3 regions of the Providencia sp. 2.29 genome follow, and region 3 is predicted to be linked to each of the others. Evidence: predicted binding sites of a transcription regulator. Region 3 holds the regulator's gene; each other region holds the start of a gene.
What was found. The regulator Fur, encoded in region 3, represses iron uptake genes when iron is present. The targets are predictions, from matches to a motif close to ATAATAATGAGAACNACTATCAA.

Region 1 (10,900 bases), 670 kb from region 3:
TTTATTGTTTTTTGCTTTATGCTCCAATACGGGATCGAGTTTGCCAGTTATTAATAATGGGTAAATTGACTCCCAGATGCCATCCCAATCACTGAGCTTTCTATCTTTTACATCAACATCATTAAAAATACCTTTACTTGCTTGTATCGCTTTTTCGGATTGCGGGTGAGCATGACTATGAGCTTGTGTATTAAAGCTAACAAAAAGTGCACTGAGACTTAATGCAGCGGCAATAAGGGGTTGCTTATTCATTGAAGGTTCCTATAGTCCATAATAAATTAAGGTTATGTTATAACATAACATTTAATGAATGCAAAAATATTTTTGGGGAGAATAGGGGGATGTGGGTAAGATTGAGCTATTGGAAACTAAAAACAGGCCACGTTAATGGCTGTTTTTAGGGAAAAGTACTCGAAGAGAGGGCTTTAATAGTTGGGTTTTCTAATCTGCTGCTCTTTATAAATCTCTTGGTTTTTCTTGATTGTATTTAATACGCTGTCTTCATATGGATCATTTTTCGGTTGACTATCCTTGTGAGCAGAATTGGGGGAAGTGGCGCATCCAGACACGAGGACAGCAATAATAACTAATAACCCTAAACGCATACAAACCTCCTAAAATGAAAAGGACTAACATAATTCAAAATATCAATTTTTAAAAACCAGCTGGCTAATTAATATATTTAATTTATGGATAAATAGCCAGATAGCATACTTTGAAGTTTTTATTCAATGGATTGTTTATGTGGAATATTTACACAATAATAAAGTGATGGTGAGTGCCATCACTTTTCATCAGTAGAGATTAAATATTAATCATCAGGATTATCCATCACATGATGTCTTTCTTGATGATAACCTTCTTCATCGTAACCATAACGCCAATAAGGTATCGCATAAATACTTTCACGACTAACCCCTTTTTCGCGGCGAATAAAACGGCGTAAATCGCGAATAATTTGGTCTTCTCCGGCAATCCAAAATGACGTATCTTCGGTCGGGATATCCCAAGATTTGAACGTATTAATTAGCTCATTATTTTTACTAATATCACCACAAATCCATATTACCTCGATACCAGCAGGTTTAGTTAATTCGCGAATATCGCCTTGGTGATCTAAACGTAAAACGACTTTACCTGTCGCATTTGCAGGCATTTTTTCGAGTAATGCTGCAATCGCTGGTAATGAGCTTGAGTCTCCTGCCATGAAATAGTGTTGCGTATGAGGTAATAATGGATCAGGCCCTCCTGGATTGGTGATCCCCATCCAGTGACCTTGTTCCGCATCGCGAGCGAATAAATATGCTGGTCCTGAAGCGCCATCATGCATGGCAAATTCAACGTCTATTTCTTTAACCTCTGGGCGGATTGCTCGAACGGTATATGTACGCACAAAGGGGCGTGGCTTATCTTCTGGCCAGCGGCGCCCTTGTTCACTGAGTATTGGTAATGCAGGCTCGCTTTTTAAATCAGGGGCGAGAAAAATTTTGATATGACCACCTTCACATTGTGTTGGATAGTCACCCAGTCTTTCTCCCGTAAAGGTAATGCTGCGAATAGAAGGGCTGATATCTGTAATGGATTTGACCTGAACAAGTTGCGGTGGCGCCGGGCGGTAAATATTCTTTTCGACGGGTTTGTCACTAGCCACAGGCGGTCTCCTTTTAGTTATGATAATGATAAAATTATTATTTGGTAATTGTTATCATTATCATATCATGGTTTTATTGAATATAAATAACCGGAAACCAAACATTTTTATATCCAAAAAAATGCCACATTCGTCAGAAACGAGTGTGGCATTTGTGTGAGGGGGATTACTTGACTTTCATCCCCGCGGCAGTCATTAACAACTTAAATACGGAAGAGAATGCAAATAGCGCCAGTACACTTCCTAACCAAATAATCGCCATCCAACCTATCTTTTTCCACCAAGGTGATGAAATAGCCTGATCAGTGGTAACCTTGGTCTGGGGTAATTTTTCCTCTGAAGACATAGTAACTCCAATAGGTATAAACCAAAATAATAGGGATAATAAATAGAGCGCCAACAAGCATAAAACCTAAACTTTCCATTGGCCCAGCCGCATCACGGAAACTGATGGCGGGTGGAATGAGATTTGGCCAAATACTGATCCCTAACCCCGTAAAACCAAGGAAAATTAATAGCAACGCAGCTAAGAAAGGAATGCTATCCCATTTTTGTCGTTTGGCGCTTTTTAGCATGACCCAAACACACCACACGACTAATAATGGAACTGGCAGGAAGAAAAAGAGATTTGGTAAGCTAAACCAACGGCTATAAATCGCCTCATTGAGAACAGGTGTCCATGCACTGATGATAACAATCACAGCCAACATCACGAGTGTTAATGGTCGCAATAAACGGTACATGGTTTGGCGCAAATGACCTTCAGTTTTCATGATCAGCCAACCGCAGGCCAGTAGTGCATAAGCAACCACTAAACCAAAACCACAAAATAGTGGGAACGGTGAGAACCAATCGAAATAGCCGCCCATATACACACGGTTTTCAACATGGAAGCCTTGAATAAAGGCACCCACAACGACGCCTTGAACAAAAGTGGCGAAAATCGAACCCCAAATAAAGGCGTGATCCCAATGTTTACGATGCGACTCATCCGCTCTAAAGCGGAACTCAAATGCCACGCCTCGGAAAATCAAGGCTAATAACATAAAAGTTAGAGGAATCGATAAGGCATCAAGCACAATGGCATAAGCGAGCGGGAAAGCGCCAAATAGCCCCGCACCGCCTAATACTAGCCAAGTTTCGTTGCCATCCCAAACCGGGGCGACACTGTTCATCATCAAGTCGCGATCTTGGCTATCTTTAAGGGCTGGGTACAAGATACCGATTCCTAAATCGAAGCCATCCATCACGATATACATCAAAATACTAAAGACAATGATGACAAACCAAATGAGTGGTAAATCAATGCCCATGAGCTGTATCCTCCTGAATCCCTTTACGAATTAATTTCATCATGTACATATAGCCGATACCGAACACACTGCCGTAAACAGCAAAGAAAGCCAGTAGACTAATACTCATATGCATTTCACCATGCGCACTGACAGCGTCCGCAGTTCTTTGTAGCCCATAGACGACCCAAGGCTGACGACCTATTTCAGTGGTAAACCAACCAGCTAAGATAGCGATTAGCCCTGATGGCGCCATGACGAACATAAAACGCAAGAAAACTTTCGATTCATAAAGGTTTTTGCGATAACGCAGCCATAACCCCCAAACACCAGCCGCAATCATTAACAAACCTAGCCCTACCATGACACGGAATGACCAGAACACCATGAAGACATTTGGTCTATCTTCGGGTGGATAATCTTTCAACGCAGGAACTTGCTTATCAAGACTATGGGTCAAAATGATGCTCGCAAGATAGGGAATTTCGAGTGCGTATTCGGTTTTCTCTTTTTCCATATTAGGAATACCGAAAAGGATCAATGGGGTGGCTTCACCTGGTTTATTCTCCCAATGACCTTCCATAGCCGCGACTTTGACGGGTTGATGTTTTAGGGTATTTAACCCATGAGCATCGCCAATAAGGGCTTGCAGAGGCGCTAAAATTAAAATCAGCCATAATGACATGGAAAACATTTTCTTCATGGCAGAAGATTTATTGCCTTTAAGCAAGTGCCAAGCTGCTGAAGCACCAATGAAAAATGCGGCTGCAAGGAATGCCGCTGTGGTCATATGCAATAACCGATAAGGGAATGAAGGATTGAAAATAACGGCTAACCAATCAACGGGAACGATGCGGTTATCGATAATTTCAAACCCTTGCGGTGTTTGCATAAAGCTGTTTGATGCAAGGATCCAAAACGTTGAGATGATAGTACCGAGAGCAACCATGCAGGTTGCAAAGAAGTGCAATTTTTCACCAACACGGTTCATACCGAATAGCATGACACCAAGGAAGCCCGCCTCTAGGAAAAAAGCAGTGAGGACTTCATAAGTTAGCAATGGCCCTGTGATACCACCGGCAAAGTCGGAAAAAAAGCTCCAGTTAGTTCCGAACTGGTAAGCCATCACCAAGCCAGAAACAACCCCCATACCGAAATTGACCGCAAAGACTTTCGACCAAAAATGGAACAATTTTATATAATCACTATCCCGAGTTTTCAGCCACAAGCCTTCGAGTACCGCGAGGAAACTCGCCAGCCCGATGGTGATCGCTGGGAAAATAATATGGAACGAGACTGTAAACGCAAATTGTATACGAGCCAGTTCCAGCGCAGTTAGTCCAAACATATTGACCCCTGATTGGAATTGATAATGCGCACATCACAGTTTCGTTTTTTCCGTTAGCAATGTTGGTGCTGTTCCGTAGCAAAAATAATCATTGAAACGACAGGCTTGTGAAAAAAACCACAAACCTAACGAAAAAGTTTTGTGCTTATAGTTAAAAAAAAGTCAGGTGAATGTATGGATAAGTAGAACATGAGACGATAAACTATAATAGTAACAATTTTTGAGTTATTAACTATAACAGTTGAGGCGGATATGACGCGATACGAACAACTGGCTGCACAAATACGCCAACAGATTGAAGATAATATCTGGCAAGTTGGCGATAGATTACCGTCACTTAGGGAAAGTGTAAAACAATCAGGTTTGAGTTTAATGACAGTTGTACAGGCTTACCAATTGCTCGAAAGCCAAGGTTGGATCGCTGCAAGGCCACAATCAGGGTACTATGTTGCTCGTCGAAATACGAATTTTGCGGCAGCAAAGGGAGGAAAAGGCCTGCATCTTAATGAAAATGTTGAGATCAACGCCTCTATTTTTGGTGTTTTGCAAGCTTGTAAAGATCCTGACATTATTCCATTTGGCTCAGCATTCCCTGAACCGGCACTGCTTGATGAACCGAAATTAGGGAAAACTCTCGCGTCAGTGGCTCGGCGTTTAGCGAGGTTTAATACGACAGCGAATTTACCGCCGGGTAACGAGCAATTACGCCGTAATATCGCTCAGCGCTATGCCAGCCAAGGGATCCATGTTGCCCCCGATGAAATTGTGATCACGGCTGGTGCGATGGAATCACTAGTATTAAGCCTACAATCGGTAACCCAACCGGGAGATTGGGTGGTTATCGAATCACCTGCCTTTTATGGTTCATTACAGGCTATTGAACGCCTAAAATTAAAAGCGATCGCCATTAAAACAGATCCGTTATTTGGGATTGATTTGGACGCATTGGAAGATATTGCCGCAAAATACCCCATAAAAGCCTGTTGGTTAATGACGCATTACCAGAACCCACTTGGGGGGACGATGCCGCCAGCAAATAAAAAACGGCTGGTGGAGATCTTGAATAAAAATCAAATTGTTTTGATTGAAGATGATGTGTATGGCGAATTGTACTTTGGTAATCAACAGCCGATCCCTGCCAAAGCTTTAGATACTAAGGGTAACTTTTTCCATTGTTCGTCATTTTCGAAATGTTTAGCACCGGGGTATCGGGTCGGTTGGGTGGCGGCAGGGCAACACGCGACAAAAATTCAGCATTTACAGATGATGAGTACTGTTTCTGCCAGCGTTCCAACACAGCTGGCGATCGCGGAGTACCTTACTCAGGGGGGATATGACAATCACTTGCGGAAACTACGTCAGACAATGGAGCAGCGGCAACACCAAATGTTAGGCGCAATCGCACAATATATGCCGCCTTCCGTTAAAGTGAATACGCCAAAAGGGGGCTATTTTTTATGGTTAGAATTCGAACCACCTTTTAATGCGGTACGTCTCTACCAATTAGCCCTTAAGGAAGGGATAAGCATTGCGCCTGGCAGTATGTTTTCAACCAGCGATCAGTTTAACCATGCGTTTAGACTTAATACTTCATTTACTTGGAATGAACAGTTAGAACAGGCGATGAAAACATTAGGGCGTTTATGTTATTCATTGATTACCGAGAAACGTGGTTAGTCACATTTTAAGTGTCGAAACATTGCCCTAAGTCACTAAGTTTGCCACTCTTAATTATCATAACGGATAATTGATTGCTCGGGGGAATGTATGAAAATTAAATGTTTTGATGCGGCAGAGTTACCCATTGAAGAATGGCAAGATAAGTGTGGGAACAGCGCTGAAGTTTTTTGTTGGCCTGTCGCATCTGACTTTTCGCTTCGAGTAAGCATTACACAAATCAATCAATCGAGTGTTTTAAAACAGCACGCTGAAAGTGAACAATTTTGTATTTCTTTGGATAATGGTCAGCTGTCTATTCGAGATCAACAAAAGACTAAGCATTCTATGGCAAAAATTGGTGACGCTTTTCATTCTGAGGGGGAACAATTGATTGAACTTGAATTAAGAGGCTCCCCAGTCCGTTTACTTAACGTATCGGTTAACCCTGAGCGTTGGCGAGTTAAAAGCCATGTGATTGCACAAGAACAACGTTTGCCAATAGGGCAGGCAGGGATAGTGTATGTCTTAGCTGGGGAATGGGATGTCTCTGGGGCGAATTGTAAAATTATGGCCGTTAATCAAGGGGGCTGGTGGCTACCTGACATTGGGGAAGGGCATATTACGCCTCGTGTGGCAGGTAGCAAATTAATTTGGGTTGATATTACGGCCTGTTAGCTATTGGCTAAGCCAATCGCCGCGAGTGACAACATGCCTCCAGCAACGCCTTCCGTTAGACGGCGACGCTTATCGCTGTAATTTCCTTTTTTATGTACGGTGGCAAATACCATACCAATCATGCCATAAATCACGATACATGAGGCAATAAAGGACGTTGATAAAATAATAGACTGAATAGCAACACTGTCCGAAGAGTGAATAAAATTAGGTAAAATGGCAAAGTAGACTAAGAGTCCTTTGGGGTTAAGAAAGCTAGTTAGAAAACCTTTCAGAATGACACCTTTAGATGGCGCTGATTTTAGCGTTATCTGGCTTGGTTTCATGGCAGATAAGATCATTTTTATGGCTAAATATGCGACATAAGCGACACCGACCCATTTAATAGTATTAAATAAGCGTGGTGACGCAGCCACTATCGCAGCGAGACCTAAAGCGGCTAGGATAGCATGCATAATATAGCCCGAGATAATGCCAATATTAGCTTTCCATACGGCAGATACGCCTCCCGATAGCCCTTGCGAAGAGATAAAAAGAATATCAGGACCCGGTGTACAAATAAGAGGGATCACCGTCGCACTAAACAGAATAATTGATTGTAGCTCCATCTGTATGCCTCATAGATATCATTTGATTATTGTTGTTGAGTTTAGCAAGTTAGCTTGAGGGAAATTATAATGATTTCATTGTAATATTTGGTCATTTTATGGGTAATAATGGATTTTAAATTTAGCATTGAATATCAAAAATCGTTAAACCATAGGAAAATAATGCCAATCAAATAGATACGGGTAAGTTGGCTTGCTCAAACTTTATTAAGGAAGATGCAAGAGGGTTAAATTACTGGCTAAATCACAAGGCAAAAAAATACACTTAATATTCAATGAACTAAGTCATTAACTATTAAATGTATGATAGGTTAAAATATAAAAAGTACTTATTTTTTATTAATAGGTTATTTCATCAATTAGGGTAAGCTATTTTTAGCCAAACTATTTCATATTAGCATCGATTACTTGATAAAAAGCGTTGGCTGTATCCGCAATCGTCCAGACACCAAGAATAATTTGGTATCCTGTACGTTTTGGAATATTACACTCTATTCTTACGTTATTTTTGGGTACATTTCCTCTATCTTGTTGTTCACAAAACGGTTTTAAATCAAAATCATTACGTGTTAATGGTTTATTTGGATCCCAATTTTGTTTAGTGATAAAAAATTGCCATGATGTCGTTCTGTGTGATGCAGTTAATGTCCAAGAAAATACATTTTTACCACTAGATACATTCACTTTATGCCAACGACTGTTCGACTGTTCATTTAACTGAGAAAAATTGGCATTACCTCCACTTGCGATTTGACCATCCTTTGGCCCCCTTTCTGGGAAACCTTTAGGGCCTTCAACCGATTGAGGCTCATATTGAACGGCACCACACATTTTATTTAAATTGCCACCCATGGATGAACAAAGAAAAGCGCGGCTTGGTGGATTATCGATATAACCATGGCGAAGTACGTTATTATCAGCTAATGCTGACATTGAAAGGAAAAGCATTGATATAGCAATAAATGTTGTTCTCATAGAAGTATCCTCATGTAAAAATTAACAACCATATTTAAATGATGTATAACCTATAAAGAATGAACTCTCTGTTGTTATTTTATTAAACTAATTCGGTTATCTAGATGCGTATACTTTTTATTATGTGTTTATCAAAAGCTAATGAAAAATATTGAAAATAGCCCAACTAAAAACATAAATTATCACTAGTAGATACTAAAATGTTGGCTATTGTTTTTTCTCTATTACCATCCCCTCTTTTTAGGAAAAGAGTAGTTAATATTTATCAAAGATAAATAAAAGTATTAAAATGCATTATGAGGGCAAATAACTCTCACATACAGTTTGCTCAGTCAATATATGTATTGTTTTTGTCTATGGCCTCCTAAATTATACAGAATGGTGAAATTTTCATAAAACATACTGATGAGAAAGTGGCTTTAAATATGCCATATAGTCTTATTTCGTCAGCTTATTGATAAGTTAACCAACAGTGCCGATACCATCATAGCAAGTTCCACGCTCTTTCAAATGTTTCATCATCATAAGGTTGTGTTCCATTTTCATGCTTAATAATCGATTTAGCGAGTTTTATTAAAATTGATTTGTTTTCAAGATTAATAAATGTATTGGGGGATACATTTAGCGCTTTAGCAATATCATTAATATAATCGCTTGTTTGATTTTCATTGCTAGGTGCCCATCGACTAATTAATTGAGATACGGTTTGCAATGAGTATCTACGTTGATAGGTACGCAGTAACGCGAATAGTGCTCTGATACCATATTCTGAAGATTCAAATCGACAAAATCGTTTTTCAATAGATTTATCGTGTGGTAGTTGCCCCTTCCAATGATTGGCTTCATTGTATTCAATGTTACCGGGGTTATTGTTTCTGATGCCTCGAGAGATTTTAATCATGGATAAATTCTCCAATTCTAATGTTTAAATAAAAATGATACGAACATTTTTAATTAATCTATCAGTCCTAAGTAATAGGATTTATATTTATGTAATGATTTTAATTATATTAAAAAAGTGTTGGCGCAGATTATTAAAATTAAGTCATAAGACTCAATGAGCAGAAGAATACTGCTCATTGAGTAATACAAAGAGAAAATGAGATAAATTAAATTATAGATAAAATCATATTTACGATTAAATCAAATAAGTAAAATTGATTTTTATTACTATAAATAAATTACCGAATTATTATCTGATGTTGGCAGTGAATTACCATCATGATCAGCTGCACCTGTGTCAATATTAGGGGTTGCTGCGCTAGCAAGGCTAAATTCATTTCCTTCACTATTGGTTACCTTAAGAATATTAACATAGGCCATTGCAGTAACTTCCACATTAGGATATATGCCAGTTACATTCATATCAATATGAACCTTTCCGTTAATTTGTTGAGTAGTTGATAGCTCATCTAAGGTTGCGTGTATTTCTTGTCTATGAGTTTCGACACTAAAGTTAGCTGAAACCCACGCAAAGAAAGCAGTAAGACCTGCGCCAAATTTATATTCATTAAGCAGCTGTTGATACTTAGCCGACGATTCAAGGCTAATAATACTAAAATCCATGTCACCTTGTAATCGAACAACAGCGCCTTGGCCTGAGACAGTCGCAGAAATACCTCTCATCATTCCTTTCTTTTTTGAAACCTGCCAAGAACTCACATTACTATTGTTTGTCTTTACTGCTCCAATTGCAATATCGTTTATTTCGGAGAATGTTGTAGTCATTTTAATACCCTTAGTTTTAAATAAAGTGATGTTGTGGTGCTATTAAATAGATTAGTGGTTTATGCTATAAAACCACACACTATCTAATGGCAATAATACTATTTGATATATTGTATTGATAATGTGATCGATAACGGATTTTTGTGTTGTTATATTGTTTCTAGTTGAGATAAATATTCAAATTATTGTTTTTTTTGAGTATTTAGATCAAAATACTTATAGCTAAGTATTTTTACTTGAAGGATTTATTTTCACTGTCAGCGATATTTGCGGATAGTCTTGTAATTTTTTGAAAAATAACTAATTTAGTTGAGTGTTCTACTTGTTGTTTTATCTGATAAAATATGGCTGTATCGTTTCTTAGCTTGATGTTTATAGAGCGAGGTAGCGTGCGATTTCGAGATATTATGCTTTTAAATATGGGAATGATGGCAGATGGTGTCAAAACCATGGCGAATGACTTTGCTAACGTCACTATATAGTTTTTTTAAAAAATTATAATTATTTGGTATTAATTTTGGTGATCCTTCTTTTAATTGAAGATTAATGGGAAGGTGTGTTTTATCATTATTTTATAAATAGAGGGTAATAATTTTTATCACTATTAATGCTAGCAAATGAGAGACTTGTTTCTCCTGAACAAGATTCAGATACCGTATTGAGTATTTGGGGAGCCTCAAACCTTAGGGGAATTGCTGTATTTATCATGCTTAGTCATTATTGTGGGTTTTTCAATTGAAAGCTTGCTTACCAATAGGTGCTTTTTGATTACGTCAAAGAGAACAAATCAAATCAATTGTATGATATAAAAATATCGCCATGTACCATTAATAATCTCAAACATAAAGCACCATTATTTTAATATCGAAATGACTACTTCGATTTATAGCGATAAAGGTAGATAGCCACAATATTACTCATAATATGCTTCAATGAATATTTCCTGAAATTTATACTAGGTCAT
Region 2 (10,900 bases), 2.0 Mb from region 3:
AGGATTACTCGTTCCAACTGCGAGAACCGATGCGGGTTATCGACTCTATAACGTACAGTGTCTCGAGCGTTTAACTCAAATTCAAATGCTCAGACAAGTGGGCGTTAAACTCAAAGACATCGGTAAGATCTTAGATGGCCATAGTGGGAATATGGCGCAATTGTTACAGGAGCGTATTAGCGCGCTTTCTGAACAGATGAAACAGATAGCCAAACTACGCTATCGGTTAGAGCAGCTTCAATTACAAATGCAAGCTGGCGATATTCTCACTCAGGCTGATTGGTTTTCCATATTGGAGATGATGTCTATGTACGACAAGTATTTTACACCGAAAGAATTAGAAAAAATGCCATTATATACGGAGAATACGTTAAAAAGCCAAGAGTGGCAGCAACGCGTAGAAACCGTTAAAAACCTTATGCAAGAAGGTGTTACACCTGACTCTGAACAAGCGCGCAAAGTGTCAGCGGAGTGGATGATCGCTTTAGAGCGTGATACTGGTGGGAACCCTGACTTTTTCGCTAGATTGAATAAAATTCATTTATCGGATAATGAATTTGCATTGTCTTCAGGTATTACTGAGGAAATGATTGAATATGTGGCGAAAGGGTTTAGCGAGCACCAGCTTGCGATTTTTAAGTCTTATTTAACGGATTCACAGTTTGCATTTGTGCGTGAACACTACTTTGAATCAGGTAAAGTATGGCCTGAATTGATTGCGGGCTTATACAGAGCGCAGCAATCAGGTGTATCGCCTGAATCACCAGAAGTGCAATCCTTGGCTAAAACATGGTTAAACATGTTTAATCAATTTACTGGGGGAGACCCTGAATTACAGGAAAAAATTCGTCAAATTTATCGCGAAAACCCTGTTATTTCACAAGGTACGTGGATGACCCCTGAAATTGGTCAATACTTATTTGCGGCCTTAACAGCGCATTAAAATAAGCCATCATAACTAAGTCTAATGCCGCCTCAATGATGAGGCGGTTTTTATTATTTCGATTTATTATTGATAGACTTGCGATGTTTCCAATACATCATGATGGAGCCGATAAGCCCACCGATGAGCAAAAGTACAGGTAAGATCATTAATACGCTAATGACGATTTGTTCATGTTGCTTCACAAAAGGAATTTGGTTCAGTGCATATCCTAATGTCACGATAATGCCTACCCAAAGTAAGCCACTTAACCAATTGAAGAGTTGAAAACGTCGATGGCTTAGCTCAGACAGCCCAGCTAATACCGGCAATAGTGTGCGGACAAAGGCTAAAAAACGACCGATGAGTAAGGCGTAAAGGCCTTGTTTATGAAACATATGGTTGGCTTTATCATGATATTCATGCGGGATCTGTGAGAGCCAACGCTTAACGATTTTTGTTTCACTCAACCACCTTCCTTGAAGAAAACCGAGCCAACACCCCAAGCTTGCCGCTGTTGTTAGTAGCAAAATGGTCGGAATAAAGTGCAGCACTCCTTTTGCAATTAAGGCTCCCGAAAGGATCAATAAGGTATCACCAGGTAAAAAAGCGGCGGGGAGTACCCCATTTTCTAGCACAATGACTACAAAGAGAACTGTGTAAATAACCCAAAGCACTTCTGGATTGGAGAGTTTAAGGAAATCATGATGCCAAAGCGCCAGCACGATTTCGCGTAGTACTTCCATAATTGTTCCTGTCTATCTACGAAAAAGCGAATTTCTTTTCTTATATTACAGGAAAAAACCATACCAAGTTTGATTTGTTTACTAAATGAGAGGATTAGTTGATAAATAAGATGATTGAATTTTCACGCTTTCATCTTGGGTCGATGATGAAAGCGTGTAACAAAACACCATTATTGGATACGTTCAAATGCCAATGTGAGGTCATCAATTAAATCTTGGGGATGCTCCAGACCAACATGAATACGGAAAAAAGTACCCTCATTGGGGGTAAAATCATACTGACGCATGCTGATAAGATCTTCTTTTTGGTATCCCAAAATCAAAGATTCATAACCTCCCCATGAATACCCCATCTTAAAATGGCTGAAGTGATTTAAGAAATTTTCAAACTGTGTTTGGGATAAGCGTGATTTTAATTGAAAAGAGAATAGCCCGTTGCTGCCACTAAAATCACGAACAAAGAATGAGTGCCCCGGACAAGAAGGAAGCGCGGGATGGAAAACCCGTTCAACTTCAGGGCGCTGCGCTAACCACTGAGCAACAGCTAAGCCATTGGTTTCATGCTGTTTGAGTCTCGTTGCTAACGTATGTAAGCCGCGACCGGCCATATATACCGTATCAGGATCGGCAGTCTGACCGAGTAAATAAGAGTTTTCGCGAAGGGGTTCAATGCAGCGCTCATTAGCAACGGCAACGCCTAACATACCATCCGAGTGACCATTAATATATTTAGTCGCAGACTGGATAGAGATGTCGATGCCTAATAATAAAGGTTTTAATAACACGCCCGCGGCCCAAGTGTTGTCAATCATAATAATAGTTTCGGGGGCTTTTTGACGTATCGCTTGCACAATAGCAGGGAGATCATGAATCTCCATAGTGATAGAACTGGGCGCTTCTAAAAAGACTATTCGAGTATTAGGACGGATAAGCTCAGCGATACCAGCTCCAATCATCGGATCAAAATAGTCCGTTGTAACGTTTAGTTTTGTTAGGATCTTATCGCAAAAGTTTTGTGTGGGATCATAAGCTGAGCCTGTGACAAGAATATGATCTCCCGAAGAGATAAAAGATAACAGTGCATTGGTGATTGCGGCCGCCCCTGAGGGATAAAGTACCGCACCTGCACCACACTCTAATTCCGTCATCGCCTCTTGAAATGCAAAGTGAGTTTGTGTTCCACGACGCCCATAAAAAAGTACAGAATTGGCTCTGTTTTGTGTCGCATGGCGCTTCTCAGCAAGGGTGTTGAATATTACGGATGAGGTGCGCTGGATTATAGGGTTCACGCCTTTTTGAGTAAAAGCAGGGTTTCTACCAAGGTGCACGAGTTGAGTTTCTGGTTTGATCTTAGCCATATTGCGTCCTTTAGCTGCTCCTGAGCGATACGAAACAAAAAGAGAATACTTGAAGTTAAATGATTTTGTTGAAGATGTACAAGTGTAAACGTCCAATCGGATTTTTTTTCATGTCACTCAGTAATAGTCTCACTGTTGTTGAGGGCATATTTGTTAAAGCGCAAGAAATATGAAAAAAATATTGAATAGTAATGATAATTACTATCAATTCGCGCAGCGTTTGATATTATCTGCACCATCTTTTGAAAAAAGAGATGAATTGGGCGAGTCAATTTCGCTTTTATAGGTTAGTCGGTGAACGTGAAATCATCGGCACGAATTTATTAATAGAACACAGAAAAAGAGAGTATAAGGCCAACTGATGCGTAAACTAACAGCTTCTATTCTATTGGCGATAGGCCTGTTGGGGACAGCAAATGCTGAAACCACACCAGCAACAACCCCAGCGACATCCACAGCGTCAGCCCAAACAACACCAGCGGCACCGGCGACTGAAACAAATACCCCATCGGCAGCAGCACCGGCACAAACTCAAGCCGCAGCAGAAAATGGTGCAACAACACCAGTGGTTAGCGAAAGTATTGAGATTGCGACCGAAAACCAAGGTGGCTTTGATAAGGACCTATCGGTCTGGGGTATGTACCAAAATGCAGATAACGTTGTTAAAACAGTCATGATTGGTCTGGTTTTGGCATCAGTGATTACATGGGCCTTGTTCTTCTCTAAAGGCATCGAGTTATTGGCAGCGCGCCGTCGTTTAAAAGCTGAAGTAGCACAGCTTAATAAGGTCAAATCGTTAGATGAGGCAATGAGCATCGCTGAAGGTTTTAAGGCAAACAGTGTAACCCGTTTATTGTTAAAACAAGCGGTTGTGGAAAGAACACTGTCAGCACAAAGCACAGATCTTTCTGGTATTAAAGATCGCACAGGGTTCCGTCTTGAGCGTTCAATCGCTGCAATTAGCCGCCATATGGGGCGTGGAAATGGTTATTTAGCCACCATTGGGGCGATTTCTCCGTTTGTTGGGTTGTTTGGTACGGTTTGGGGGATCATGAACAGCTTCATTGGTATTGCTCACTCACAAACCACTAACTTAGCCGTTGTTGCTCCAGGGATCGCGGAAGCATTATTAGCAACAGCAATTGGTTTGATCGCAGCAATCCCTGCCGTTGTTATTTATAACATTTTTGCCAGAATGATTAATAACTACCGTGGTCAGGTCGGTGATGTTGCAGCACAGGCTGCGTTACTATTAGGTCGCGATCTGGATCTGGCAAATAGCAAAGCAAGGTAACGATTATGGCAATGCGTTTAGGTGACGAACAAGACGATAGTGGTGAAATGCACGAGATCAACGTAACACCGTTTATCGATGTTATGTTAGTTCTGTTGATTATCTTTATGGTTGCCGCTCCTTTGGCAACGGTTGATATCAAAGTGGATTTACCTGCTTCGACAGCGAAACCGCAACCACGTCCAGAAAAACCGGTCTTTCTGACGGTAAAAGCGGATAGCCAATTATTCATAGGAGACCAAGCTGTAACAAAAGAGCAGTTAGCGGCCTCTCTTGATCTGGCAACAAATGCGAATAAAGATACCACAATTTTCTTCCAAGCGGATAAGAGTGTTGATTATGAAACAATGATGGATGTAATGAATGCATTGCGTCAATCAGGGTATCTTAAAATTGGCCTAGTAGGCATGGAAGCGGCGGCGTCTAAGTAGTTCGCTAGTATCTTTTTCTATAGTAAGCGCACTTTATCCTTTTACATATAGTGGGGTGATAAGGTGCGTTTTTTATTGAGGGTTTAAATCTACAGGCACCAAACTGCATCATTGAGTTGCCTAAGTCACAATTTTTTTCTTGATTCGGTATGACGTATTGCGAGTAATGATTAGTTTTTTGAATTAATTTTATGACTTCTTTGTAATTTATCCGTTGAGTTGTATGGTTTTTTTTTGTCCACTAACACATCTTTTTTTGCCTAGTTCCTCAATAAGTGATTATTAAAAATAAACTATTTTTCTATTAGGATGTTATTTTATTTTGTGAGTTTTTAAGTAATTACGCGTATTTTTTATTTTTGCGTAGATAAAGGGTTTTTTATTTCGCTTTTATAACCTTTTGTTTTACATATAAAATTCTTATTATATTATTGAGAGTATAAATACAGATTATATTTATCCATTACAAGTGTTATTGAGTAGAATAGATAATGAAATAAATTAGATTAATGCTTATTCAAATTATGATATCTATATAAATAAATCTAACAATTAAATGTTAATTATTATCTAGATAAGAAGAGTTAATTGAATAATTTGTTTTGTAACATTTTAAAGATGTCGCTATTTATGTAAATTATTATTAAAAATATATAATTATGTTTTTTATATTTAACGATAATAGTGTAATAATATGATTTTATTCATTAAAATTGAATTTGCGTTGAAATTTTAGTTAAATGAAAAAAACACTTGCGCAACAATTATGTTGAGTTATAATGCGGTCAATAACATTTAGAAATACTTTTAAACACTTTTCATCTTTCAAATTTTTTTATTTTCTTTATTCGCCAAACTAGGGAAAAATAAAGTCATCTTGATAATTTGAGTTAGTAAAAATGATCTATATCGTATTATTTTTTAACTTACGGATGAATGCGTTTTTAAGTTGATAAATGTTATTACTGGAGTCAAATGGGCTGACTTCAGACTACGCATAGCATGCAACGCCGTTATACGGCAATTTCATATTATACTCCTCTACTATAGATAAAATAAGACTACACATTCCCGCGTTATCTCTGATAACGCTTTTTTTTTGCTTAAATTTCTTTTATAAAACATAAAGTTAATGTAAGTTTTCAAAAATCTTCATGTTAATGGCAAAACCTGAGATGCAATATAATCAACCTAGGGTATTGCGAGCCATCCTTTTATTTTCGATAGGTTATTATATCTGCTGTAAAAATCAGCGATTGAAGGGATAGACCGTGAAATATTTATAGCATATAGCTTCCCGAAACTAATTATCGGAGTATGATGTTATCCCTATCTGCTGTGGGGAATATGCCAATTTGCTTTCTTGCAACCATTGGGGGGCTTGTGAAGCGGGCATGCTATACAACGGCGGGGTTCTCTGCCAGGTTCTGGCGCGAATGAATTGGACGTTAAAATGACTTGGTCTGAGTTTAAATCTCACTATCTCATCCGTTTTTGGAAACCTCTACCTGCGGTTATTGCGGCAGGGATCTTATCCACCTATTACTTTGGTTTAACAGGTACATTCTGGGCTGTTACTGGTGAATTCACCCGTTGGGGTGGGCATATCATGCAGTTATTCGGTGCTGAACCCGAAAACTGGGGATATTTTAAAGTCATTGGCTTAGAAGGTAGCCCCCTAGATAGAATTGATGGTGTGATGATCATCGGTATGTTTGCGGGGTGTTTTGCGGCTGCGTTATGGGCAAATAACGTAAAATTACGTATGCCACAACACAAGATACGTATTTTCCAAGCAATTATTGGCGGTATTATCGCTGGTTTCGGTGCGCGTTTAGCGATGGGGTGCAACTTAGCCGCATTTTTTACTGGGATCCCTCAGTTTTCTCTGCACGCATGGTATTTTGCTATCGCAACCGCAGTAGGCTCCTATTTCGGTGCTAAATTCACATTAATGCCGATGTTTAGGATCCCTGTTAAGCTCAAAAAAGTCTCTGCTGCTTCTCCATTAACACAACACCTAGATGTGGCAAAAAAACGCTTTAAATTAGGGATGACTATCTTTTTAGTCGCGATCGCGTGGGGCTTTTATACCTTATGGGATGCGCCCGTATTAGGTATCGCCATTCTATGCGGTATTGGGTTTGGTTTGCTTATTGAACGAGCACAAATTTGTTTCACCTCCGCTTTTCGTGACTTATGGATCACCGGAAGAACACATATGGCAAAAGCCATTATTATTGGTATGGCGGTGAGCGCAATTGGTATTTTTAGTTATGTACAATTAGGTGCAACGCCAAAAATTTTATGGGCTGGCCCGAATGCCATTATTGGCGGGTTATTGTTTGGGTTTGGTATTGTGCTTGCGGGGGGCTGTGAAACGGGCTGGATGTACCGTGCCGTAGAAGGGCAAGTCCATTATTGGTGGGTCGGTTTCGGTAATATTATCGGAGCAACCATCCTTGCTTACTATTGGGATGATTTAGGCCCTTGGTTAGCAACAGATTTCGATAAAGTGAATTTGCTAGAAACCTTTGGTCCACAAGGGGGATTAGCGGTGACTTATCTGTTGTTAGCTTTAGCATTTATCTTGATGTTGGTGTGGGAACGCTATTTTTTCCGTAAACGTCAATCACCAGTTTCAACATCAGCGGAGGTTGTATGAGTCATAAAGAAATCATTCCTGACTATCGATTAGATATGGTCGGGGAGCCTTGCCCTTATCCGGCCGTAGCGACATTGGAAGCGATGCCATCCTTAAAAAAAGGGGAAATATTAGAGGTGGTCAGTGATTGCCCACAATCAATTAATAATATCCCTTTGGATGCCAAAAATTATGGTTATACCGTGCTGGATATTCAGCAAGATGGACCAACTATACGTTATTTGATCCAGAAATAACGATACTTGCCATACTTTAAGTTGCAGTGCTGTTGGCGGCTTCCACAGACCCTAGTGACATACTTATGTATGCTTCTAGGGATCTGCTCGTTTGCCGCCTTGCTGCAACCTGAATGAGTTAGATGATCTGCTGAAGTGAGCTTCGAGGTTCCCGCCTCAGAGAGATATCGGCATTATAGGCTTATGAATTGCCATGTTAATCATTAAATAATAATAGGTGGCAATCCCCCTATTTTCTAAATCACGGTTCTTCTTGCCAGTTAGTTAAATCAAGAACAAGTTCACATTCATCATCTAAATAAGCCCCTGTAGGAATAAAACCAAGCTTTTTATAGAATTCAAACGGGCTTTCTTCTCCTTCGCCACAGCTATTATAAAGTCGTGGATAACCTTTCTTTTTTAAATAGCGGATCACTTGAAGAAGGGCTTCGCGACCAAAGCCTAATTTTTGATAAGGCTCTGCTATCATAAAGCGCCATAGCATAATTCCATCATATTCAAGCTCGTCATCATCTAGCCCCGAATGCAGCATAATAAAACCAACGGGAACATCGTCAGCATATATACCGCGATACCATGCACAATCGGAAAATTGAGCTTCAACAATAGAATAGGCATTATCCGCTACCATACCGCGTTGTGCTTCGCTGAGCGTATGGCTGAGTAGGCAAATTTCCGAAAAATTATCTGCCGTAATTTTTTGTAGCGTGACAACTGAATGTTCATCCACTTCGGGTTCGATGAGCTCTTTCATAACAATTCCTGCGATTGAAGTTGACCTTATTTTGATAGTTAACGTGATTCGTTTAGTTATTTTTATTTAACAAATAAACGTTGCGATAATTTTGTTATCAAGATGTAATTCAATTCACCAGAGATTGAGTAGGCAGTCAATGAATTAATAGTGGCAATGCTAGCGAGGTCTAAAAAGTGATGGCAACACGGTGGATCGTCTGCTGCCATCTGGGGATATGGCATCGATTAATGTTCAGCTTCACCGCCGAGAACATCAATAAGGCGTGCAATCAGGGCGCTCAGTTCCCCTGTCATAAGCACATAATCGGCATCAAAACGCTGAGCATAATCTTCTTTACCGATATCATCGTTTTGTTCTTTTAATGTATCACTGAATTTTAGTCTTTTCAGTGAACCATCATCAGACAGCATAAATTGGATCCGTTCTTCCCAGTCTAAAGCCAGTTTAGTCACTAATTTCCCAGCCTCAATATGGGTCGCAATTTCATCAGAAATCAGATCCTGCTTTTTACAACGAATGATGCCACCTTCCTCTAGAATGGCTTTTAACTCTGCTTCATCCATTACGGCAAAACCTTGAGGCAGAGAGCCTGAGCGGATCCATTCGGTTAACGTTAGCTCAATAGGATCTTTAAAAGTTAGCGGCACAACAGGCAGTGAACCGAGGCTTTTACGCAATAGTGCTAAATTATCCTCTGCACGTTTAGCGCTGGCGGCATCAACAATAATCAATTGATTGACGGTATCAATCCAAATGTAGGTTTTATTGTATTTGCTGAATGCTCTTGGTAATAAGGCATGGACAACCTCATCTTTAAGAGAATCTTTTTCTGTTTTTTTCAGTTTACGGCCTTGGTCTGCTTCAAGTTTTTCGATTTTTTCTTGTAGCTCCTGTTTGATGACAGGGGAAGGCAGCATTTTTTCTTCTTTTTTGGCACAGATCAGTATTTGGTTACCCGCGGCATGGGTCAAAGCATCAGAACCTTTCATGGGTGACACCCATCCCGTTTTCATCATGTCTTGACTACCACAAGGATGATAGGCCAGAGGGGCAAGCTGTCTTTCCAGATCGTCAGCACTGAGAGCCAGATCACGATTCAGACGATAGACCAATATATTCTTGAACCACATGAAAAACCTACCTTTGTTGATGGATTACCTGTTTTAGCCGGTGGCTATGATAACGAATTGTCGGTTATTAAGCGAAAAAAAATGCCTTCTTGGCGTATTTGTTGTGTTTATAGGCCTCAGTTTTGTCGCTAATCGCTTGAAATCGATAGGGTATACAGGCAATGATACAGAAAATAGCTAAGTAGTGGGTGTGATGATGAGAATTGGAATTGACCTTGGTGGTACAAAAATAGAAGTGATTGCATTAGATGATAATGGCGAAACTCTATTTAGAAAGCGCGTGGCGACGCCCAGAGGAGACTATAACGCAACGTTAAATGCGATTGCAGGTCTTGTTCATGATGCCGAAGTGGCCACGGCGAGAAAAGGAAGTGTGGGAGTTGGGATCCCCGGGACACTATCACCTGTGACAGGTAAAGTGAAAAATGCCAATTCCACATGGCTCAATGGTCAATTTTTTGATGTAGATTTAGCGCGAATACTTGAGCGGCCTGTAAAAGTCGCCAACGATGCTAACTGCCTTGCTGTTTCAGAAGCCGTTGATGGTGCAGGCAAAGGGGCAAAAGTGGTATTTGCAGTGATCATTGGTACGGGATGTGGTGCTGGTATTGCGATCAATGGTCAGGTTCATTCTGGTGGTAATGGGGTCGCGGGGGAATGGGGCCATAATCCATTGCCTTGGCAAGACAGCCAAGACGCATTGTTTCTTCAAGAAGAGCAATGCTATTGCGGGCTAACAGGGTGCACTGAACTATTCGTATCTGGAACAGGTTTTATGGCGGACTATCGTAAATTGTCTGGTGAAACCAAAATAGGTTCAGAAATCATCGAATTGATGAAGTCTGGGGATCCACATGCAATAGCCGCAATGACACATTACCAATCTCGGCTTGCTAGAGCATTAGCTCAAGTTATCAATATGCTCGATCCCGATGTCATTGTGCTCGGTGGTGGAATGAGTAATGTCGAAGGCTTATATCAAACATTACCTTCACTGGTGAAAAACTGGGTATTCGGTCGTGAATGTGATACGCCAATTCGGCAGGCCATTCATGGTGACTCAAGTGGGGTGCGTGGGGCTGCATGGCTTTGGCCTAAATAGTTATGTACCGTCAATAATTTTGTGACTTATATATGATTAAATAGTGCTTATTAAGATAAACAGTGACTTCGATGGACAAGAGAGGCACTGTTTATCAACGCTTATCGAAATATCAACGAATAGAACGCACACATTCACTATATGTAATGCTGTTTGTACTATTTTTACAGAGAATATAAGCAAGGGTTATTTTGCACAAATCAACGTAAGGGGAATTACGGTGAATACTATTTTTAAATTATCAGCATTAGCTTTATTC
Region 3 (10,900 bases):
TCCGAAGCCGCCATCATGGCGAATATGCCTTTAATCACACAAGGACGGACAGTGATCAGTATTGCGCACCGTTTGAATACTATCATGCATGCGGATCGCATTTGTGTAATTTGCGACGGTAAGGTGGCTGAAATGGATAACCATCAAAATTTGCTTCAGCAAAATGGGTTATATGCACATTTATGGCGGCAGCAAACTCAATAATAGTACCGTCAAAGCACCAGCATGCGCTCGGCTGGTGCTTTTTCCAACAAACAGCTCTTTTTTTTACTATCAATAACTTTCGCTCGACATACGCTATGGTACAAGGGAGTCAGCTAGGGTATTATTGCGCGCTGGATTATTGGTATACGCCCTTTAGCAGTAAAAATATATGGCAAAAGAACAAACTGATCGCACCACCCTTGATTTGTTCGCTGAGGAACGCAGGCCTGGGCGACCTAAAACAAGTCCGCTGTCGCGGGATGAACAATTAAGAATCAACAAACGTAATCAACTTAAGCGTGATAAGGTCAAAGGACTACGCCGCGTTGAATTAAAACTTAATGAAGATGCTGTCACGATATTGAATCAATTGGCGAATGAAAAAAACATGAGCCGTAGTGAGTTGATAGAAGAGATGTTAATGTCACAGCTAGCGCTAGTCTATGAGCCTTCTGGTCAATAGTTTCGTCTTCATAAACCACACAAATTCGACAGATTTATTCACGCTTTTTCGCCAAAATAGGGTCAAAATTCTAGGTACTTTAGTTCAAATTTAGCCCTATCTGGCTTTAGTAAACCAGATTGGAAAAACAAGAGGTTATTCACTTTATGGCAGTCATAGGCATTTTCTTCGGTAGTGACACTGGTAATACAGAAAATATTGCCAAGATGATCCAAAAGAGATTAGGCAACGAGAACGCGGAAGTTCATGATATTGCAAAGTGCAGTAAAGAAGATATTGAAGCATTCGATATTCTGCTTCTCGGTATCCCAACTTGGTACTATGGTGAAGCCCAATGTGATTGGGATGACTTCTTCCCAACACTCGAAGAAATTGACTTTGAAGGTAAACTTGTTGCTTTATTCGGCTGTGGCGACCAAGAAGACTATGCGGAGTACTTCTGTGATGCGATGGGAACCATTCGCGATATTATCGAGCCACGCGGTGCAGTGATCGTCGGTCATTGGCCAACTGATGGCTACCATTTTGAAGCATCTAAAGGAATGGCGGATGATAACCACTTTATCGGCCTTGCTATTGATGAAGATCGCCAGCCGGAACTCACCGAAGAACGTGTTGATGCATGGGTACAGCAAATTTCAGAAGAGATGTCTTTGTCTGAAATTTTAGGCTAATCGACTAATTAGAAATAGGCTTATTAATACTATTATAATAATGCGACAAAGCATGGTTTCTATTTTTTATTTCCATGCCTATAATTGTAAATCAGTTTAGAAGACAACTGAATTTATGTTAAAAACGTCTCATTATTGTTAAATTTATGATTTAAGATACAGGACAAACCCGCATGACAGACAACAATAAAGCATTGAAGAATGCTGGACTCAAAGTCACTCTTCCAAGATTAAAAATATTGGAAGTACTTCAGGAGCCTGAGTGCCATCACGTCAGTGCGGAAGATCTCTACAAAAAGCTGATTGATATGGGCGAAGAGATCGGTCTGGCTACAGTTTACCGCGTATTAAACCAGTTTGATGATGCAGGTATCGTGACACGTCATAACTTTGAAGGCGGTAAATCCGTTTTTGAGCTGACTCAACAGCACCATCATGACCACTTAATCTGCCTAGACTGTGGAAAAGTCATCGAGTTCTCTGACAAATCCATCGAAGAGCGCCAGACCAATATCGCTGCACGCCACGGTATTAAACTATCTAACCACAGTTTGTATCTTTATGGTCACTGTGCTGATGGCGATTGCCGTGAAAATGCGGATGCACACGATCCAAAAGAGTAATTACCGTAAATCTTTGCCTTTAACTGACTATAGATAGTTTTTAAAAAGGCTGTGGGATTTGAGTCCAGTACTCACTGGGCTCTAGCCTTCCCCACTTCATATTAATGCCTTACTTATCCTGTTTTGAGATCTTTCAAGAACCTAACGAGTCCCCTTCAATCCTTTGTCAGCTGAGTAAAGATTAAGTCGTATGGTTGATAGGGTTCTGATACCCAAGCTCGGCGGGTAATAGAATGTGATTATTGTATGGTGACGATAAAACCGTGAGGGAGCCTCTTCATTCGCTCCCTCACCACATACCCGTTATTTTTGAGTCACGATTTCTACACGACTCGCCCTCGCCCCGTCTGGACTTTTCGCTCTTATTTTGACGTTCCCATTGACTTTGGGTGGGTTATCCGCCGAATAAACCTGCCAGTTATCGCTATCTGCCAATGCATACTCGATAATTAAGCTAGGGTAACTGATATTCGCCAGTAGCACACCGTTTTCAATTTTTGCACCAGGAACAGGGATACGGTAGGCAACTCCGGCTCTATCTAAGCGGCGAAGCTCTTTTTGCCCTACGATAGTCGCAAAACGGTTCCAATCATCTGCTAATTTTTGCTGTGAAACATATTGGGTTTTACCACCAATATATTCACGCCCTGATTGATAATCATTTTCCCATTGCGCCTTATGCCACGCTCTTTCTGCCAGCGGCAAAATGCGAGGGAATAACATGTATTCGACCTTATCATCCGTTCTGACGGCTTCACTCCACAATTGCCCTGAAAGACCATATACGCCCGGCCAAGGCTTGTCGCTTTTCGCACTGAAAGGATTCCCATCTCTATCCACTGAGGTTTCAGCATTTTGAGGGAGGTTATTCGGAGCAAAAGCAAAGACTTTTTGTTCATCACTCGCGCGTGTTGCCCAGTAGTAACCACTTTCACTTGGGTTAACTTCATAAGGCATATCAAAATAGACATAGTCTGGGTTGGAGATAACCACTTGGTAGCCTTTGTTTGCCCAATCATTTGCCGAGTCAAAGCCTCCCCAATAGAGAGTATCCCAGAAATTAACGCGAACATTGTCAGTGGCGAAATCTTTCGCACTCGAAGCGTCTTTTAAACCATCCTGCCATGCTTGCATTGTTGTAACGCCTTTTTGTTGCAAACTTTTACTCACCTGTTTAGCAAAATGGCTGGAAAGATGGTCAAAATCGCTGACATCCCCTTGCTGAATTAAAGCCTGACATGCTTTCGATTTTGCCCATGGCTTATCTTCGCGCTGTTTATCAATAATACCTTTGCCCGGCTCAATAGGGCCGCGTTTATCTTGGAAGCCTGCACCTAAGCGAATATTTTTCGCCTCATCACCACCAAAATGCCATGTTTTCAGTGGAACACCTGCTTCATCGTGCATCTGCATCACTTCACTGACGACTTTATTGACAAAGTTCTGTGATGAATCTAAGCAAGGGTTTAAATAACTGCGCTTATCATAAAACTGTACCGATGTGGTTATTGAAGTATCTGATGGGTCAACTAAGCGGTACTCATTTGCCCCTTGTTCATCGCCCGCCGCGCTTAACTTATTATAACGCGCCTCCATAGCAACAACGGCTGCACGTGCATGGGCTGGCATATCAATTTCAGGGATCACCTCAATGTTGCGATCTTTGGCATAACGTAAAATTTCAATATAGTCATCACGTGTGAAATAGCCGCTCCCCATATTATTATTGTCAGCCCCCGACCCGAGTTGCGGCAATAAACATTTTTGCTCAGTTAAATCATGGCAACGCTGACTTCCCACTTCCGTTAATTCAGGTAAACCGGGGATCTCTATCCGCCAACCTTCATCATCGGTTAAATGAAAATGGAATTTATTTAATTTATAGCGTGACATCTGGTCAATTAATCGCATCACCACCTGTTTACTGTGGAAATTTCGTCCAACGTCTAAAAAGACCCCACGATATTCCATACGTGGTTTATCATTCACGACCATTGCTGCCACTTTCGGTGTGTCACCTTCAGTTACTGCTGACAATAATGAACCTACACCATAAAATAACCCTATACGGTCATAACCAATAATTTCGGCTCGTTGCGGTGTGATCACTAATTTGTAAGCACCACTCACTTGATCTTCAGTAGAAAATTGCTTAGGTGCGATTTTTCCTTCAATGGGGAACCCGTGACTATTTTGTTTTAGCTTGCTCAGTTGTAAGTGTTGTTCAATAACAGCTAACTCACCTTTCGTTAGCCCATTTAGTTGTAATTTAACGCCTTTACTCAGATCAACATCCTCTGACTGCAAACTGATATCAAATGGCGTAGGTAAGATTTGCCCTCGCAATTGCTGCTCAGATAACGGTTTCATCGCTAAGTTTTTTTGATAGCGGTTTTCTGGCGTCATTAATAGATTGTTATCGGCGTCGGTTCGTTTCCAATTTTTCAGTTCAAAGGGGGTAACAAAGGTTGTTGGATCTTGAGTATCAGTGCTCTTAAGGTTGCGTGGGGATGCATCTCCCGATGTCGCGTACCACCTAGGCATAAAGTCTGAATAACTAACCTGCCAATATTCTCCCGTTAGCGGTAATACCACTTTTTCGTGGGCTTTAATCCCTTTAAATTGCTCTGTTGGTGTAATTTTATGAAGGTCGCCTGTAATATGTGTGATCTTAAATTGCGGGTTATCTTGTTTTAGAATCTGTCTAATACTATGAAAATAAAGCGCCCAATCGTTGGATTCAATCGCAGTATCGCCATTTGTTAAGGTAATATCGACACGGTTACATGCAGCCCAATCGGCACCCAGTGCAGCACAGTGAGTACCATGCTCACCAGCTTGGTTATCAAGCACATTTATTTTCACATCTATATCACTTAATGCATCGACGACTTGAGCCGATGATTGTTCAGCATTTACTGCGGTAGAAAAAAGTGTTGCTGATATGAATAATGCTAAAGGACTTAAATAATTCTTTTTCATTGTGACCTCAATATTAAATTCAAAATCAACCACTGCTATTTTATTTTTTAATAGCAGTGACCGCGCTATTAAAAAATAGTAAATGGCATCATGACCATAAACTTAATATCTTTTTCATCTTGAAATATATTGCCGAACCCACCACCATAGCTTGGAATATCTGTATGGTTGTCATATTTAGTAAAATGTAATTTAAATAAGGTATCTTTCGCCTTACCTGTCTGAACGGTATATAAAATATCAACGTTCCAAGCCGTTTCTTTTAATTTTACATCTTGAGCATATTGTGTATTCGTGCTGGGTTTAGCATCCCATCCATAAATATATGATGTTCCTACTTTCCAACCAGCAAGATCCCATTTAGCTAAATCGTACATCACCCCCGCAAAGAGCGCTTTTTCATTATTCGCGTTATAATCGGAGCGCCCATCCCACCAAATATCTAATCGCCCATTTGATGTCGCATACCCCGGGGTCATACGCTGTAAAAAATAGCCCTGATTCCCCTTTGCCTTCACATAAGTGCCTTCTAATCGAAAATCAAACTGATCATAGGTATAGCCAAACGTCACGGCTTGCAAGAACGCCAATCCATCGTAAACATCATTAATGCCACCATTGGTTACCTTATCTTTTGCTCCATAAAATTGATAAGACATCCGCAGGTCACGTGTAGCCACAGGAACAGCATAAGAGGCCTTAGCAAAGTACTGGTCCATATAGCCTTTTGCTTGCCCATAAGCCGCCTCTAAAACAAGGTTATTTTTAAAATCATATTTAAAACCAAGGGATTGCAAATAACTGATCCCTGTTTGGCCATCCGCTTCACGGAAGTTATACATATCGCGATACCAAGGCGCTTTATAACGGTCTGTCCACATATATGACAGGCTCAAGGCCCCTTGTTGTGCGAAATCAAATACCCCACCGATTTCGAAACCCCGATAAGTTCCGGGCATATAGCTCCAGTGAGAAGCTAATAGTGTTTGTCCTGTTGGTTGGATATAACCGCCTCTGCCCCAAAACGGACCATATTGCATTTTAGCCGCTGCTTTATAGACGCTGACACCACTTCGATCACCGGTCCATTTTTCATCCCAACGCGTTTTTGCATCACTAAAACCAATTTCATTAGGCGCCGCTGGGCCACTATTGGATAATTCTATGGCTGTAAATGCGGCTAAATCTAAACCGATGACATCCTGAAAATAACCTGAAGAATAATCAAGGCTGGCATTCACGGTTGAATGTTTAAGGTTGTCGACATATTTCTTATATTTATCGCTTTCTGGATTTAACTCTTTCCTCGAACGGTCACGTTGCCAATAATACAAACCGCCTTTAAGGGTTGAATCATCTAAAAATTGCTCAGAAAAACTTATTGGTTGATAACTAATAGGAAGGAGTGCTATTCCTATTTTAAGCACGAGTATTCCCCTGCCACGATTGACATTTTTATTAACCATTCGATGTTTCCTCAGTTTTTTATATTATTTTTCAGTGATAAATTTCAGTAGCCGCCCGTTAAGTAATGATTAGTTTTGATAAACAAAATACGAGTACCTACTTAGCCTATTTTTCGCAACGCGAATTATCAAGACTAAAAATATATTTATTCCTAAAATATGAGCCAAGACACATTAATTTTTCTATTCATTTACAGTACTAATTATTCGAATTTATGGTATTTATCGAATTAATATCCTGATTTTAGGATAAAATGCAGGCAAAACACTATGGACAGAATGGGCATTTTGGACTTATTTCAACATAAAAAATAACTACATTTGAATGTAATCGTTTCATTCAAACTTGCTAAGTTGATTCATAACTGCTTTAGTTGATGAATAGTTTTTCACTCATAAACAGATCAAGTGAATGATTTTAGTGAGGGAAAATAAGGCGATTCAATAAGAGAAATAAGAGGGATCCGTCACACGTGAATATAGAGAAAAGTCAGCAGGAAGGTTGGCGTACACTACTCACCGGTAAGAATCTCTGTTTAACACTTGCCTTATCGGGGGGGATTTGCCTCCATGCGATTAATGTTTATATCACCATTACCACATTACCTTCCGTTGTACGGGATATTGGCGGCATTAATTTCTATGCTTGGAATACCACACTGTTTATTCTGTCTTCGATTATTTTGTCCGCCCTTACCTCACGGATCCTCAATTATTTTGGCCCCAAAAAAAGTTATGGGCTGGCGACGTTGATTTTTCTTGTAGGATCCGTTATCTGCGCTATCACCCCCTCAATGCCAGTGATGCTCCTTGGCAGAGTGATCCAAGGGGCTGGTGGCGGGATTTTACTCACCTTATCTTACTCAATGGTACACATTGTATTTCCTCAACATTTATGGTCGAGAGTGTTAGCGATGATGTCGAGTATGTGGGGAATGGCAACATTACTAGGGCCAGCACTGGGTGGCGTATTTGCAGAGTACGATATATGGCGAGGAGCATTTTGGTGTCTGGTCGTAGTCGGTATCCCTTATTTATGGCTGACTTGGCGGATTTTGCCGGCAAAAAATCCCCATGAAAACTGCCCTCAACAGCCGATTCCATTACAGGCCCTTTTACTGCTTTCTTGCGCCGTGCTCGCCATCTCTCTAGGCAGTTTAAGTCAAGACAAATTTATCCCTATTGGAGGGATGTTTATTGCCGTTTTACTGTGTGCTCGATTAATGGTTATTGAGCGTCGTGGTCATAATACGCTTTTCCCTTCGGGAACATTTCGCTTTTCTGCACAATTAGCGCCTATTTACCTCACGATGGCATTGTTGGGTCTAAGTGTACAAACAGAGGTTTTTGTTCCCTATTTTTTACAGATATTGCATGGTGTGGCTCCCTTGTTATCAGGCTATTTAGCGGCCCTAGTCGGTGCGGGTTGGTCAAGTGCCGCCATTGCTTCCTCATCACTAAAGCCGACGGTTGCCGTGCGAATTATTCGTTTTGCTCCACTATTCACACTGGTAGGCCTAACCACTCTTGCATTGTTCATAACAAAAATTATTGCTATTGAAGCATTTCAGGTATGGATTATTTGTATTGGTCTATTTATCACTGGCGCAAGTATTGGTGCAGCATGGCCACATTTGCTCACGCGAGTATTGCAAGTCTCGGCTGGAAGTGAATCTCAAAAAGCGTCGTCGGCAATTACGACCTTACAGCTATTTTCCACTGCTTTTGGTGCCTCTTTGGCAGGTATGATCGCTAACCTTGCAGGGCTTTCTTCACCTGGAGGGATTGAAGGTGCGCAATCGGCATCAATATGGCTCTTTATACTCTTTTCCTTAGTACCTTGCTTTGCGCTAATTACCGCTAATATTGTCGCCAATAGGGTGGATTTATCTGCGAAAAGCTGCGAATAGAGGGTCATTCCCCCTATTCGCTAATTTTAGTGTGGGTTAGTATTTTTCAAAAAGTGCCTGAATACGTTTAGGATCTTTGGTTTCAGTCAAGGCTAATTGAAGTAAAACACGTGCTTTTTGCGGGTTTAAGCGCTCTGAAGCTACAAAGCCATATAAGTTATCATCCACTTCAGCGTTACGAGTGGTGTAGCCTGTTGGTACACGGCTGGCACGAACGACAACCACATCCTCTTTAGCAGCAGTGGCTAATGCATCAAAAACCGTTTTATACATGTTGCCATTCCCAACCCCCGCACTCACTATTCCCTCAACTCCCTCATCACGTAACGCTTTCACAGGGGCAGCAGAGGCATTAGCATAGTTATAGACAATGCCAACTTGAGGTAATTTATCTAATTTACTGACATCAAAGGCTGCTTTATTATCTCTAGGCTCTGCTGGTTTATAAAAAGTCACTTTGCCATCATGGATAAAACCTTGTGGGCCTGCATTTACTGCCTCAAACGCTTGCACTTCGGTTGTGTTCATCTTAACGACATCACGCCCTTGGATCACTTTATCATTCATTGCCATTAAGACACCGCGATCCCCCGCTGATTTATCCGTCGCTACCACCACCGCATTATATAGGTTGAGAGGGCCATCAGCCCCCAGTGCAGTCGATGGTCTCATTGCGCCAACCAATACAATAGGTTTTTGACATGATGTTGTTAAATCGAGGAAAAAGGCAGTTTCTTCTAACGTGTCTGTACCATGAGTGATCACAAATCCATCTGTTTTATCACACTCTTGATTGATTTTTTTCGCTAACGTTAACCAGACTTGGTCATTCATATCTTGGGAGCCAATATTGACCACTTGCTCGCCATTAAGATTCGCTATTTTTTTGATTTCAGGCACTGCATTGATGAGAGCATCAATACCGACCTTTCCGGCTTGGTAGCTTGAAGATGTTGCTGATTCACCACCTCCTGCTATCGTTCCTCCGGTGGCTAATACGGTAATATTTGGTAGTGCAAAAACGGATGTACTTGCCAATGAGAGCGCTGTCGCCAGTAATATTTTATGACTCTGTTTCATCCTATAACCTCTCTTTAAATAAACTACCGTTATTATGTGGATTTGAAACTGCATTTCCGTGATACCGATAATTATTTTAGGCAAAATAGTGGGGATTAGGATAATTTTGCGTGAGGTGTGTAACAAAAATCCGTATCATAGCCCCCTATAATTCTCCCTATTGATAAGTAACAAAATCATGAGCCAAACATTTATTCCTGGCAAAGATGCCGCCCTTGAAGTTTCCATCGATGCATTTCAAACAAAATTGAAAAAGCTCGGTTTTGATATTGAAGAAGCCTCATGGCTGAATCCTGTTCCTAATGTTTGGTCAGTCCATATTCGAGACAAAGCATGCCCTCTGTGCTTTACGAACGGCAAAGGCGCGAGCAAAAAGGCCGCTTTAGCTTCTGCACTCGGTGAATATTTCGAGCGTTTATCAACTAACTATTTCTTTGCCGATTTCTATTTAGGAAAATCGATCGCTGAAGGTGATTTTGTTCATTATCCCAATGAAAAATGGTTTCCTCTTACCGAAGACGATAGCTTACCGGAAGGTATTTTAGACACTCGCTTACGTGAATTTTACGATCCTGATAATGCTTTGGCAGGCAGTCAGTTGATCGATTTACAATCGGGTAATGAAGAGCGTGGTATCTGTGCACTGCCTTTTACTCGCCAATCCGATAACCAAACGGTTTATATTCCTATGAATATTGTCGGCAACTTATATGTCTCTAATGGTATGTCGGCAGGCAACACGGCAAATGAAGCGCGTGTTCAAGGCTTATCTGAAGTCTTTGAACGTTTTGTGAAAAACCGCATTATTGCTGAACGAATCAGCTTGCCTACCATCCCAAATGAGATCATGGCTCGCTATCCTAATGTGGTTGAAGCCGTTGCCACACTTGAAAAAGAAGGCTTCCCTATTTTCTGTTATGACGCCTCTCTTGGTGGTCAATTCCCAGTCATTTGCGTGGTGCTATTTAACCCACAAAATGGAACCTGTTTTGCCTCTTTTGGTGCCCACCCTGATTTTGGTGTTGCTTTAGAGCGTACCGTAACAGAACTCTTACAAGGCCGTAGCCTTAAAGATCTTGATGTGTTTAATGCGCCGACATTCGATGATGAGGAAGTGGCTGAGCAGACTAACCTAGAGACCCATTTTATCGACTCTAGTGGTCTTATTAGCTGGGATCTCTTTAAAGACGATGCCGATTACCCTTTCGTCGATTGGAATTTTAAAGGCACAACACAAGAAGAATTTGCAACACTTATGGGTATTTTTAATCAGCTCGGCGCCGAGGTTTATATTGCTGATTATCACCACTTAGGGGTTTATGCCTGCCGTATTTTAGTGCCGGGTATGTCTGATATTTATCCTGTCGAAGACTTGCATATTGCCAACAATGCGATGGGGGCACATTTACGTCATACCATTATCACGCTGCCTGATAGCCAATGGGAAAAGCAAGATTATCTGGCATTAATAGCGCAATTGGACGATGAAGGCCTCGAT

Region 1: a site for Fur is predicted at 1,693-1,715, ahead of I3B46_RS12020 (siderophore-interacting protein). Genes of this name have one in related genera too.
Region 2: a site for Fur is predicted at 3,212-3,234, ahead of exbB (tonB-system energizer ExbB). Genes of this name have one in related genera too.

The regions. Positions count from the first base shown of each region.
Region 1 is NZ_CP065420.1:2,606,722-2,617,621, reverse strand. Features, by position in the region: gene zinT (metal-binding protein ZinT) at 1-252, opposite strand, end outside; gene I3B46_RS12025 (hypothetical protein) at 426-605, opposite strand; gene I3B46_RS12020 (siderophore-interacting protein) at 812-1,651, opposite strand; gene I3B46_RS12015 (DUF2474 domain-containing protein) at 1,818-1,997, opposite strand; gene cydB (cytochrome d ubiquinol oxidase subunit II) at 1,954-2,964, opposite strand; gene I3B46_RS12005 (cytochrome ubiquinol oxidase subunit I) at 2,954-4,291, opposite strand; gene I3B46_RS12000 (aminotransferase-like domain-containing protein) at 4,544-5,968, shown strand; gene I3B46_RS11995 (HutD/Ves family protein) at 6,059-6,625, shown strand; gene I3B46_RS11990 (LysE family translocator) at 6,622-7,233, opposite strand; gene I3B46_RS11985 (lytic polysaccharide monooxygenase) at 7,618-8,181, opposite strand; gene I3B46_RS11980 (structural protein) at 8,693-9,109, opposite strand; gene I3B46_RS11975 (hypothetical protein) at 9,379-9,936, opposite strand.
Region 2 is NZ_CP065420.1:771,004-781,903, forward strand. Features, by position in the region: gene I3B46_RS03310 (MerR family transcriptional regulator) at 1-943, shown strand, start outside; gene I3B46_RS03315 (DedA family protein) at 997-1,668, opposite strand; gene metC (cystathionine beta-lyase) at 1,839-3,026, opposite strand; gene exbB (tonB-system energizer ExbB) at 3,388-4,320, shown strand; gene exbD (TonB system transport protein ExbD) at 4,326-4,751, shown strand; gene yedE (selenium metabolism membrane protein YedE/FdhT) at 6,205-7,416, shown strand; gene yedF (sulfurtransferase-like selenium metabolism protein YedF) at 7,413-7,652, shown strand; gene I3B46_RS03345 (GNAT family N-acetyltransferase) at 7,894-8,406, opposite strand; gene rdgC (recombination-associated protein RdgC) at 8,634-9,539, opposite strand; gene mak (fructokinase) at 9,736-10,641, shown strand; gene I3B46_RS03360 (bifunctional 2',3'-cyclic-nucleotide 2'-phosphodiesterase/3'-nucleotidase) at 10,862-10,900, shown strand, end outside.
Region 3 is NZ_CP065420.1:3,274,435-3,285,334, forward strand. Features, by position in the region: partial or broken gene I3B46_RS22520 (type I secretion system permease/ATPase) at 1-204, shown strand, start outside; gene ybfE (LexA regulated protein) at 374-667, shown strand; gene fldA (flavodoxin FldA) at 814-1,341, shown strand; gene fur (ferric iron uptake transcriptional regulator) at 1,515-1,964, shown strand; gene I3B46_RS15490 (beta-N-acetylhexosaminidase) at 2,268-4,946, opposite strand; gene chiP (chitoporin ChiP) at 5,015-6,412, opposite strand; gene I3B46_RS15500 (MFS transporter) at 6,886-8,322, shown strand; gene ansB (L-asparaginase 2) at 8,359-9,402, opposite strand; gene ycaO (30S ribosomal protein S12 methylthiotransferase accessory factor YcaO) at 9,581-10,900, shown strand, end outside.